Regions from separate parts of the Cytobacillus sp. SAFR-174 genome, predicted to be linked through region 1. Evidence: predicted binding sites of a transcription regulator. Region 1 holds the regulator's gene; the other holds the start of a gene.
What was found. Region 1 encodes LexA, which represses DNA repair genes until DNA is damaged. Its sites were predicted from a motif close to CGAACATATGTTCG; they were not measured.

Region 1 (6,604 bases):
GAAAGGGGCTGTTTTTACAGCAGCACTGCTTGAGCGGCTTGGAATGAACTCCAATCCAAAATGGAATAGTAAAAGAACTGATTTAATTCAATCTGTTCAATTCGATGATAAAGAAAAAATGGTGAGGTTCTGCCAGGCGATTCAATTTGCATCACCTGTTAATTCCCACGTAACCGCCTACCCAGCTTATATGCCGGGATATGAAGATGATGTCATCATGGCAGCGGGTACTTTTATACAGGGTGCCAGCATTGAGCTGACCGCAGACGGTCCAATAAGGCCTCCGTACGTTGCCTATGTGCAGGGCGGCCTTACCTATTCGCATGTAAAAATGGCTGTATGCATAGCATTGAACCAATTGCTGGAAAAGGGTTTAGTCCAAATAAATTAGGTAAATATAAGAGGGACAGCTACATAGTTAGTTGTCCCTTTCTTTTGCTTTACTGAGAATTATATGAAAATATGAAAGGCAAAAATTTTTTGAAAAAATCATGTTATAAAACCTAACATTCTATTGACAGATTTTCTAACATTACATATAATAAACTCAAGAAGTAATTGAAATGGGGGAGAAATAGTTGACTGGAAGCGAAATTCGACGTTCCATGCCGCTTTTCCCAATTGGTACTGTCATGCAGCTGACTGACCTGACTGCAAGGCAGATTCGCTATTATGAAGAACACCAATTGATATCTCCAGCTAGAACTGACGGAAACAGAAGGCTTTTTTCCTTAAACGACATCGATGTCCTTCTGGAAATCAAAGATTTAATTGATCAAGGTGTGAACATGGCCGGGATCAAGCAGCTATTTTTCGTTAAAGAACAGCAAGCGCTAACTGAAACCATGAATAAACAAGCTGAAAAAGGGAGACGCGATCTATCGGATGAAGAAATCCGGAAGCTTCTGCGCAAGGAAATTGTGCAGGCGGGCCGTTTTAATCGCTCTTCATCCCGTCAGGGTAACATCCACCGCTTTTTCCATTAAGAAAGCCGTTTTTAGCTCGTTGATAATGTCTTGGATTTCCGGGCGCGCATTAACAGAGCAAAAAATAAATTACACATGTAAATTTAAGGGAGGAACTACCAGTGGCTAAGTTTACTAAAGAAGATATTAAACGTATTGCAGAAGAGGAAAATGTGAAATTTGTCCGTTTACAGTTTACGGATATCCTTGGAACAATTAAGAATGTGGAAATTCCAATCAGCCAGCTTGAAAAAGCGCTTGATAACAAAATGATGTTTGATGGATCTTCAATCGAAGGTTTCGTGCGAATTGAAGAGTCAGACATGAATCTATATCCAGACCTTGATACTTGGGTAGTGTTTCCTTGGACTGCAGAAAAAGGCAAAGTGGCTCGTCTGATTTGTGATATCTATAATCCGGATGGAACTCCATTCCTTGGCGATCCGCGAAGCAACCTAAAACGCATCCTTAAAGAAATGGAAGACCTTGGCTACACTGATTTTAACTTAGGGCCTGAACCGGAATTCTTCCTTTTCAAGCTTGACCATGCAGGAGAGCCGACTCTGGAACTAAACGACAATGGCGGATACTTCGACCTTGCTCCGACTGATCTTGGCGAAAACTGCCGCCGTGATATCGTACTTGAGCTCGAAGAAATGGGCTTTGAAATTGAAGCTTCCCACCATGAGGTTGCACCTGGCCAGCACGAAATTGACTTCAAATATGCGGATGCTTTAACAGCTTGTGACCAGATTCAGACGTTCAAGCTAGTTGTTAAAACCATTGCACGCAAGCACGGCTTGCATGCGACATTTATGCCTAAGCCATTATTCGGTGTCAGCGGATCTGGAATGCACTGCAACGTTTCACTATTCAAGGATGGGAAAAATGCATTCTTCAATGAAACCGGCGATCTTCAGCTAAGTGATGACGCCCGCCACTTTATTGCTGGTATCGTGAATCATGCAACTGCATTTACAGCTGTGACAAACCCTATCGTTAACTCATACAAGCGTCTGGTACCGGGCTATGAAGCACCTTGCTATGTTGCCTGGTCTGCTCAAAACCGTTCACCTCTCATCCGTATCCCTGCTTCCCGCGGAGTAAGTACACGTGTTGAGGTGCGGAGCGTAGACCCTGCTGCGAACCCATACCTTGCTATGGCTGTATTATTAAAAGCTGGCCTGGACGGAATCAAAAATAAAATGACTCCTCCTGCTCCAGTGGACCGCAATATCTATGTAATGACAAAAGAAGAGCGTGAGGAAGAAGGAATCAAAGATCTGCCTCCTACTTTGGCAGCGGCCCTTGAAGAGCTAAAGAGAGATGAGGTAATTGTTTCTGCTCTTGGCGATCACATTTTTGAACATTTCATTGAAGCGAAAGAAATCGAGTGGGATATGTTCCGTACGCAAGTGCATCCATGGGAGCGCGAGCAGTACCTGAGCATGTACTAAGAAAATATGACAACCCCTGGCTGATAAAGTCAGGGGTTGTCATTATGGAAAATGCAAAAACCCCGTTTTTAAATGAACGAGGTTTTAACCAATTTCTATCTCTCTGCATCTCTCTATTCTTTGTGTCTTATTTTTAAGAAATCGAGACATGTCAGCAGTGCATCTCCTCCAAATCCTGCAATTACTGCCAGTAGAACTACTTTTAAGGCAGAGTCAGGATCTGAAGATACGACCAAAAAAACAGCCGCTAAAGCCCCCATGATTACCTCTTCAAAGACCCCCAGATAGATGAATTTTTTTGTCCTTCTGGGTTTAACCATTTTGCCTTCTTTTCGAATATGTCCAACGACACCGACCAGCCCACCAATCAACAAAGCGAAGGTAATGTTCAAAAACATTTTTTCTTCACACTCCTAAAGTCGAGATTTTGGACAAGCGACCTTAGGTTGATTCTCGGTGTATTACCATTATATTGAAAGTGAATATAAAATAACATGCATAAAAATACCGAATTTTCTGAATAATAAATTAGTCATTCATGACTGTAACCTTATGTTTGAATAAAAGTATCAGTTACTTTCGTAGGATTTAGGTGATAGCACCAGGTAATAGGAACTGATAACCTTCTTAAAATTGGAAAAAACAAAAAGCAGGCAGAGATGCCTGCTTCTTAATAATCTATTAATGCATGTGACGGTATACGCCTATAACCTTGCCAAGAATAGAAACATTTCGAAGTATTATTGGTTCCATTGTGGAGTTTTCCGGCTGCAGACGGATAAAGTCTTTTTCTTTAAAGAATCTCTTGACAGTCGCTTCATCTTCCTCTGTCATCGCAACTACTATATCCCCATTATTTGCAGTGCTCTGCTGTTTGACAATTACATAATCTCCATCAAGGATTCCTGCTTCAATCATACTTTCTCCCATGATTTCAAGCATGAATACATGCTCGTCAGCCGGTGCCATTCTTTCCGGAAGAGGGAAGTATTCTTCAACATTTTCAATTGCCGTTATCGGCTGCCCTGCAGTTACTTTACCGACGATTGGGACATTAACTGCACTGACCTTGGGAATGTTAGAAGCCTCGTCCAAATCTAAAATTTCAATAGCACGAGGTTTTGTAGGGTCCCTGCGGATCAGCCCTTTGCTTTCAAGTCTGGCCAGATGACCGTGAACGGTCGAACTTGAAGCCAGGCCGACTGCTTCACCGATTTCCCTTACAGAAGGGGGATATCCTCTCAATTTAACTTCTTCTTTTATAAACTCTAATATATCTTGCTGTCTTTTTGATATTTTCACCATCTTTACGCACCTCGTATGTGTTTTAATTGTCTCAATTATAGCATCAATTACCATATGATACAAACATAAGTTCGAATTTATATTGACGCAAAACAAATGTTCGGTATATAATGAGATCAACAAATACGAACATACATTCTTTTAAGGTGGTTTATTATGCTGAACAAATTGTGGAAATCATATTCCTATGCTATTATTCTCTTCGTTTTAAGCTTGGCAGCATCGTTTATATTACTCGTGCTCATTGAAACACCTGATACAGAAAAGTTTGTGAAAGTCACTGTTGCAGAAGGTGATTCATTATGGAAGATTGCTGAAAATTTTTCTTCTGAGCATTCTCTGTCAACAGATCAATTTATAAATTGGGTAGAACAAAATAATGGGATAGCGGCAGGAAGGATTTTTCCGGGTGATGAAATTGTCATTCCAGTAAAAGCCCTGGATGACCAGCCATATAAAGAGCTTGCCAGTTCAGACCTTAACGAATAAGGAGAAGTTATGAAAGCAATAATTTACTGCAGAGTTAGTACAACAAAGGATACTCAGGAAACGTCCCTTTCAAGACAGGAAGAAGAGCTTTTGAACCTGGCAGAAAAGCATGACTTTCAAGTAGCCAAGGTCATCCGCGAACAGGCCAGCGGATACGATCTTGAAAGAGACGGTATATTGGAACTTTTAGACTTAATTAAAAAAAAGGATATTAATGTTGTTCTCATCCAGGATGAAACCAGGCTGGGGAGGGGAAATGCGAAGATTGCGATTCTCCATTGCATCTTTAAAGAGGAAGTCCAGTTATACAGCATCTCAAATAACGGCAAACTGGAGCTTTCGGAATCAGATTCGATGGTGCTGAGCATTGTAGGAATGGTTGAGGAGTATCAGAGAAAGCTGCATAACATCAAAATCAGACGCGGCATGCAGCGAGCTGTTGATAAAGGATACAGGCCCGAGAAAAACCTAAGTAATCAGGGTGCAAATGGCGGCAGGGAAAGAATAGAGGTCCCGATAGAGGAAATTGTCCGGCTGAGGAAAAACGAGTTAACGTTTGCTGAAATTGCTGCGACGCTTAGGGGGTTTGGCTATAATATTTCCAAAGCAACCGTCCATAGAAGGTACAAAGAACATATTGATTCGCTTTCTGAGTAGAGCACTTTTCTTGTAAAAGGTGCTCATTTTTAGTATGATGGCATTTGAGTTTCAGTATTGTTCCATATCTGAAGCTGCTGTATAATAAAAACTTCCATCAGAATTGTTCAAAGGTTAACTTTTGATATAAAGGAGTTTTAATAAATGCTGCCTAAACAAAAACTTGCCCGAATTAATGAACTGGCAAAGAAGGCCAAGGAATCCGGACTAACAGAATCAGAAGCGAAAGAACAGACGTCTTTGCGCAAAGAGTATTTGGAGACTTTCCGCTCTGGCATGTTAAACACGCTGAAGGGCGTTACAATCGTTGACCCGAAAGGGAACGATGTAACACCGAAAAAACTGAAAGAATTCCAAAATAAAAACCGCCTTCACTAATAGTATAATTGCAAGGGATACACAGCGCTGTATTCCTTCTTTTAATAGAGGAGATGGCAATACTGACCTATCTCCGCTTTTTTTACATATGCCGGATCTTTTTGTGTCAATATAGTAACAAACCGGCTTTTTTTGTCCTTTACCTGACCCTATTGGTTGTGAAAAAAAGGGACACCCGATAATATTAAGAGTGAAGAATTACTACTCGAAAGGATGTATTGAATGTTTAATCACACAGATGAACTATCCATCAGTTCTATTCGTACTTTATCAATTGACGCCATTGAAAAGGCGAACTCCGGCCATCCGGGCATGCCAATGGGAGCTGCTCCAATGGCTTATACACTTTGGACACGCTTCATGAACCACAATCCGAAAAACCCTGAATGGTTCAATCGTGACCGTTTTGTTCTTTCTGCCGGACATGGCTCTATGCTTTTATACAGCCTTCTTCATCTTTCCGGCTATGATGTTTCCATGAATGACATTAAAGAGTTCAGACAGTGGGGAAGCAAGACGCCTGGTCACCCTGAATTCGGCCATACTCCAGGTGTTGACGCAACAACAGGTCCATTAGGACAAGGTATTGCTATGGCTGTCGGTATGGCTATGGCTGAACGCCACCTGGCTGCAACATACAATAAAGACAACTTCAATGTTGTTGATCATTATACATACAGCATCTGCGGTGACGGAGACCTTATGGAAGGCGTTTCGGCTGAAGCTGCTTCCCTTGCCGGCCACTTGAAGCTTGGCAGATTGGTTGTTCTTTATGATTCAAATGATATCTCACTTGATGGAGACCTTGATAAGTCTTTCTCTGAAAGTGTTGAACAGCGCTTCAAGTCATACGGCTGGCAGTACATCCGTGTAGAAGACGGCAATGATCTTCACGAAATCGCAAATGCAATTGAAGAAGCGAAACAGGATGAAAGCCGCCCGACAATGATTGAAGTGAAAACAGTCATCGGCTATGGTTCTCCAAACAAATCAGGCAAATCTGATGTTCACGGCGCTCCTCTTGGTGCTGATGAATTGAAATTAACAAAAGAGGCTTATAAATGGACGTTCGAAGAAGACTTCCATGTGCCACAGGAAGTATATGATCACTTTAAGCAGCAAGTTGTTGAAAACGGTTCGAAAAAGCAGCAGGAATGGGAAGACCTTTTTGCTAAATACAAGGAATCTCATCCTGAGTTAGGGAAACAGCTGGAGAAGGCGATCAATGGTGAGCTTATTGAAGGCTGGGATAAAGACATCCCTGTTTATGAAGAAGGAAAGAGCCTTGCCAGCCGTGCTTCTTCAGGAGAAGTGCTAAATGCTATCGCTCAGAATCTGCCTTCATTCTTTGGC
Region 2 (6,604 bases), on a different contig from region 1:
TAAAAGATCATTTAGAAAGCCTACGATTGTTTCCAATAAACCCATGCTATTCCCCCTAATTATTTTTATTATCTTGCAAAAACAACACACACCTTATAATCTATCAAAAGAATTTTTAATAGACAAGTCGAATATTCATTCGCAGGAGAGAATATGCAACAAGAACCTTGATATTAAGCGGATTAGAATGGATTTTTCCACTATGCAATGAAATATTTTTAATCGCTTCCATTTAAACTAGTATTAATTTTTTATGCAAATAAACTTTCAAAAGAATAACATTATTCAAACTATTTTGATACAGTTTTTATTTTAAAAGATGATATCACAGCAGACAAAAAACCCCTGTATTCACAGGGGCTGTTAATTCTATTCAGTTGCATTGACGGCATTTTCTGCTTCAGCCTTCCAGATGCATTTTGCTTTGCCGCTTTCGGAATCGTCAATGATGAACGATCCATTTGAATAGCGGTCATTAAAACGAATTGACGAAGCATTAACTGCTTCTATATGCCCTTTTTCTGTTTCAATGTATAAGTCATCTTTACTGCGGACAATTACACACCCAACAATACGATGAGGGTTTGATTTCAATTCACGAAGCATCACTACACCGCGCTTGGCACGGGAGGTTCGTTCAAATTCAGTCAGCTTCATTTTTTTCATGGAGCCGCGCTGTGTAACAATCACGACAGCCTGCTCTTTCGGGTCCTCTATAAGCTGAGCTCCTGTAACAAAGTCGCCGTCTTTGAGATTAATGCCTTTAACGCCGGCAGCCCTTGCCCCTACAATGCTGACCTCTTCCTCATGGAACCAAAGGCCGTATCCCTGGTGGGTCGCAAGGAAAATTTCCTTCGTGCCATCTGTTAAATAAACGTCAAGAACTTCATCATCGCCCTTTACATTGACAGCAACCAGCGGTTTAGAATATCGCTGTGCCTTATATGATTTCAGTTCGGTTTTCTTTACCATGCCGTTCTTCGTCATGAAGAGAAGATAATCTTCCGTCTCAAAATCTTTTACAGGAATTGCCCGGATAATCGATTCATTCCGGTCAATCGGAATGATATTGGCAATATGCTGACCAAGGTCTTTCCAGCGGATATCCGGCAGCTGGTGAACAGGGCAGTACAGATAGTTGCCTTTATTCGTAAATACAAGGAGAACATCGGTTGTATTCATATCAAGCTGGGCAATAATTCTGTCTGAATCCTTCATGCCGAAATCCTGCCCGTTAGAGGCGGCAAACGATCTCTGGCTGGTACGCTTGACATAGCCTTCCTTCGTTACCGTTACAATAACATCTTCACTTGCTACCAGAACTTCAAGATTGATCCTGATTTCCTCGATTTCCGCTTCAATTCTGGTACGGCGTTCATCAGCAAAGCGTTTTTTGACATCCCTTAACTCTTTTTTAATAACAGAGAGCAGCTTCTTCTCGCTTTCGAGAATAGCTTTAAGCTCGCCGATTAGCTTAGCAAGCTCCTCGGCCTCTGCTCTTAAGGCGGTTATATCGGTATTGGTTAAGCGATATAGCTGCAGGGAAACAATTGCTTCTGCCTGAGGTTCAGTGAATTCAAACTTGGCAATCAGATTATCTTTCGCATCCCGTTTGTCTTTAGAAGCGCGGATCGCTGCAATCACTTCATCCAGTATTGACAGAGCCTTCATGAGACCCTCAACGATATGCTGGCGCGCCTCGGCCTTTTGCAGCTCATACTGGGATCTGCGTGTAACGACTTCTTTACGATGGCCTATATAAGCATCCAGCAACTCTCGTAACCCCATTAATTTCGGGTGGCGATTATGAATGGCAACCATATTGAAGTTATAGGGGATCTGCAGGTCACTGTTTTTGTACAGGTAGTGAAGCACACCTTCAGGATCTGCATCCTTTTTTAACTCGATCACAATGCGAAGGCCGGTCCGGTCTGTTTCATCACGGACTTCAGCAATACCTTCCACTTTCCGGTCAAGGCGGAACTCATCAATCTTCTTGACCAGATTTGCTTTATTCACTTCATAAGGAATCTCAGTGATGACGATCTGTTTTTTTCCTCCGCGCAAATCCTCAAATTCAGCCTTTCCGCGGACAATGATTTTGCCTCTTCCTGTTTCATAAGCCTTTTTTATTCCATCGACTCCCTGGATTATGCCTCCTGTAGGGAAATCCGGACCTTTGATATGCTCCATCAGATCATCTATGGAACAATCAGGCTTATCCATCCGTAAAATAACACCATCAATAATCTCATTTAGGTGATGGGGCGGAATATCAGTTGCATACCCCGCAGAGATGCCTGTTGAGCCATTGACAAGCAAATTCGGATAAACTGCCGGCAAAACGGTTGGCTCACTGGACGTGTCATCAAAGTTCGGGATGAATTCAACGGTTCTTTTCTCAATATCTCTCAGCAATTCGGAAGAAAGGGGAGATAAACGGGCTTCTGTATAACGCATGGCTGCCGGGGGATCTCCATCGATGCTCCCATTATTTCCGTGCATTTCCACAAGAAGGTTACGGACCTTCCAATCCTGGCTCATCCGCACCATCGCGTCATAAACTGAAGTATCGCCATGCGGATGATAATTGCCGATTACATTCCCGACTGTTTTAGCGGACTTTCTAAAGCCCTTTTCATGTGTGTTTCCTTCTACGTGCATGGCATAAAGAATCCGTCTTTGAACGGGCTTTAGCCCATCACGTGCATCAGGAAGGGCACGATCCTGAATAATATATTTACTATAACGCCCAAAGCGGTCGCCTAATACATCTTCAAGAGGAAGGTCCCGGAATTTTTCAGCAGAACTCATGAGTCAACACCCTCCTCCTCTAGTACTGAAATATTTTCATTTTCAAGTATGCTTCCATCTTCTTCAAGGCCGAATGCCACATTCGATTCAATCCATTTGCGGCGGGGTTCAACCTTATCGCCCATCAAGGTGGTCACACGGCGTTCAGCTCTGGCTGCATCATCAATTTTAACGCGGATCAATGTGCGCGACTCCGGATCCATAGTTGTCTCCCACAGCTGGTCGGCGTTCATTTCCCCGAGCCCTTTGTAACGCTGGAGCATGTAGCCTTTACCCACCTTTTTAATGGTATCCTGAAGGTCATCATCACTCCATGCATACTCAATCACTTCTTTTTTGCCTGACCCTCTGCTGACTTTATATAAAGGAGGCAGCGCAATGAATACCTTTCCCGCTTCAAGCAGCGGTTTCATATACCTGTAAAAGAACGTGAGCAAAAGGACCTGGATATGCGCTCCATCAGTGTCGGCATCTGTCATGATGATTACCTTATCATAGTTGACATCATCCAGATTAAAATCCGCGCCAACACCTGCCCCAACGGCATGGATAATGGTATTGATTTCTTCATTTTTAAAGATATCCGCAAGCTTTGCTTTTTCTGTATTGATTACTTTACCTCTAAGCGGAAGCACAGCCTGAAAACGCCTGTCCCGGCCCTGTTTGGCTGACCCTCCGGCAGAATCACCCTCAACCAGATATAATTCATTTCTTTGAGGGTTCCGCGATTGGGCCGGAGTCAGTTTTCCCGAAAGCATTGCTTCCGATTTTTTCCGCTTTTTCCCGCTTCTTGCTTCCTCACGTGCTTTGCGGGCCGCTTCTCTTGCCTGGAAAGCTTTTATCGCCTTTTTAATTAACAGAGAGCTTGTCTCAGGGTTTTCTTCAAGGAAATAAGATAAATGCTCGGAAACAACTGAATCGACAGCAGAACGTGCTTCACTGGTCCCCAGCTTGCCTTTCGTCTGTCCCTCAAACTGCAGAAGCTCCTCAGGAACACGAACAGAGATGATCGCCGTGAATCCTTCACGCAGATCCGCTCCATCCAGGTTTTTATCTTTTTCCTTCAGAAGATTCACTTTGCGGGCATATTCATTAAAAGCCCTAGTCATCGCAGTTTTACTCCCTGCCTCATGCGTACCGCCGTCCTTTGTGCGGACATTGTTGACGAATGAAAGAACATTTTCCGAGTACCCATCATTGAATTGAAAAGCAAAATCCACTTCAATTGCATTGCTTTCGCCTTCAAAGCTTACGACAGGGTGCAGAACATCCTTTTCTTCATTTAAATATTCTACAAATGCTTCTATGCCGTTTTCATAGTGAAAAACGTCATGAAAATCATTACGCTCATCTATGATTTCTATTTTCATTCCTTTTAGAAGGAAAGCAGATTCACGAAGACGCTCACAAAGCGTTTCGTAATTATAGGTGGTTGTCGAGAAAATCGACGGATCCGGCTTAAAGTGAATGGTGGTCCCTGATTGATTTGTCTTGCCGATCTTTTCCAATGTGGTCACCGGCTTGCCGCCCAGCTCGAAACGCTGTTCATATACAAAGCCGTCACGTTTAATTTTAACCACAAGCCATTCGGAAAGGGCGTTGACGACAGATGCACCAACACCATGAAGCCCGCCGCTTGTCTTATAGCCTCCCTGGCCAAACTTTCCCCCGGCATGAAGGACAGTTAATATGACTTCTGGAGTCGGCTTGCCCATTCTGTGCATACCTGTAGGCATTCCGCGTCCTTTATCTTGTACACTAATAGAATTATCTTTATGTATTCTGACAATGATATGATCCCCGTAACCTGCCAATGCCTCATCGACAGCATTATCGACAATCTCATATACAAGATGGTGCAAACCCCTTGCATCCGTACTTCCAATGTACATCCCAGGGCGTTTTCTAACCGCTTCAAGCCCTTCGAGTACCTGTATGGCATCATCATTGTAGTCAAAAGCTTCCTGATTTCTTGCCACGAACATACCCCTTTCATTTCCTGCAAAACACTTGCCGCTGAAAACACGGCATTGGAACACCCCATAAGAATTCGGCTGTACGGCCAATTTTCATTGTGAAAAAACAACGTTCGAACAGGTGTTCTATACTTATATTTTACCATATAAATTAGGATGGTCTATGCTTTATTTTATCTATTTATTTGGTTTTGGCAAATAAGATCTTAAGATTTAAGAGATTTATCATGATTATTTCCGTTACACGAACCCTTTATTTACAGGGATTCTATAAAAAATAAAAAACATGAGATCTTATATAGACCTCATGCTTTAGCTTACTTTGTCAGAGCATGTTCAACTTTAATGCAGCGGTCCATGATGACAGTGTACCCTTTTTCTTTAAGAAAATCGTATGCTTCCTGGTTTGCCACTCCGAGCTGAGCCCAGAAGATATCAGCATCTATTTCAGCAAATTCCCGCGCGATTTCCGGAAGAAACTCAGATCGCCTGAATACATTAACGATATCTACATGCCCCTCGATGTCTTTAAGACTGGGCACTGCCTTTACTCCAAGTACTTCATCAACAGACGGATTAACCGGAATGATTTCATAGCCCGCTTTTTGCATCGCCTCTGATACCATATAGGATGTACGATCAGGATTTCCGCTTAATCCTACAACAGCTATCCGCTTTGCCTTTTTTAAGAGGACACCGATTTCGTCCCTGCTTGGGTTTTCAATAGCCATTTTGTTCCCTCCAATTTTATCTGGTTAATTATATTTTACCTAAAAACACAAGAGCACACTAACTTATTGCTTTTATTCCCGAATATCGAGCTTATAAAAATTCAATGACCTCTCAACTGTAAACCCTGCTTTTTTATAAATAGACAGCGCTTTCCCGTTTGCTGTCCCTGCACAAAGCTTTATGCTTTCGGCACCACTATTTACAAAAAGATCATGAACCGCCATTTCCAGCAAATTCAGTCCAATCCCAATCTTGCGCTTACTGGGATTCACACCAATGAATTCAATGCTTCCTTCTTTTTCTTCACGATTGTATTCTGCATATAAATAGCCATTTAATCCATCCGCATCATCGGATGTATAGACTTTTTGATCAGCATTCATTTTTTCGATAATCTCTTTCCCTGAATAATATGTATGAGGAAACACAGTATCATGCAAATGAATAAATTCTCTATGGCGTTGAATGGGCAATAAACTGACCTTTCTTAAACCATTGCTTGAATGTTCTTTCAGTTCCATGTATGTTTGAGCCGATTGCAGCCTGAATCCATTTTTGGATGCAAATTCGGCTGCAGCTTGGTTGGATGTATCAGCAAATAAATAGTATGTATCCAGCTTTCCTTCAAAATAATGGAGTGCTTTTTCCCATAATATTCTCATAAGTTCCTTTTTCTGTACAAAAGGTCCCCATAACTCAGCTGTCCCTTTATAAAGATCTGCATCTATACCCAGAAAACCAGCAAGAGCATCACCCTCCCGGACAATAAACGCAGCTGATTCGGCATCATGATTCATTTCTTCCAGACTTTGAAAAATATCGTTTTGGCTGGTCCCCAAATACCCTATATGACACTCTGGCAAGGCGTTCATTTCTGCAATAAACTCAGATGCCTGCATGAGATTTGCATGGTCTAAAATTTCAGCTTTCAAAACATCACACCCCTTTACTATATTTTACCATAAAAAAACCCGGCTGATTTGCTTTCAGCCGAATTAGAAGATTAATAAACTGCTGTCTCTAATCTTTTGAGCAGCCTCTTTATGCTAGTGTTCGCTTCTTTTAAAACCATTTCTTTATCA

Region 2: parE (DNA topoisomerase IV subunit B) is a predicted target of LexA. The motif match lies at 4,905-4,918, and genes of this name have one in related genera.

What each region holds. Positions count from the first base shown of each region.
Region 1 is NZ_JBQCMZ010000001.1:415,706-422,309, forward strand. Features, by position in the region: gene ACTHRG_RS02040 (aminotransferase class I/II-fold pyridoxal phosphate-dependent enzyme) at 1-391, shown strand, start outside; gene ACTHRG_RS02045 (MerR family transcriptional regulator) at 579-986, shown strand; gene glnA (type I glutamate--ammonia ligase) at 1,088-2,422, shown strand; gene ACTHRG_RS02055 (DUF4257 domain-containing protein) at 2,536-2,820, opposite strand; gene lexA (transcriptional repressor LexA) at 3,104-3,727, opposite strand; gene yneA (cell division suppressor protein YneA) at 3,884-4,216, shown strand; gene ACTHRG_RS02070 (YneB family resolvase-like protein) at 4,226-4,873, shown strand; gene ACTHRG_RS02075 (DUF896 domain-containing protein) at 5,018-5,251, shown strand; gene tkt (transketolase) at 5,474-6,604, shown strand, end outside.
Region 2 is NZ_JBQCMZ010000009.1:50,308-56,911, forward strand. Features, by position in the region: gene ACTHRG_RS11210 (alanine/glycine:cation symporter family protein) at 1-45, opposite strand, end outside; gene parC (DNA topoisomerase IV subunit A) at 370-2,814, opposite strand; gene parE (DNA topoisomerase IV subunit B) at 2,811-4,793, opposite strand; gene ACTHRG_RS11225 (CoA-binding protein) at 5,108-5,521, opposite strand; gene ACTHRG_RS11230 (GNAT family N-acetyltransferase) at 5,594-6,454, opposite strand; gene ACTHRG_RS11235 (5'-deoxyadenosine deaminase) at 6,526-6,604, opposite strand, start outside.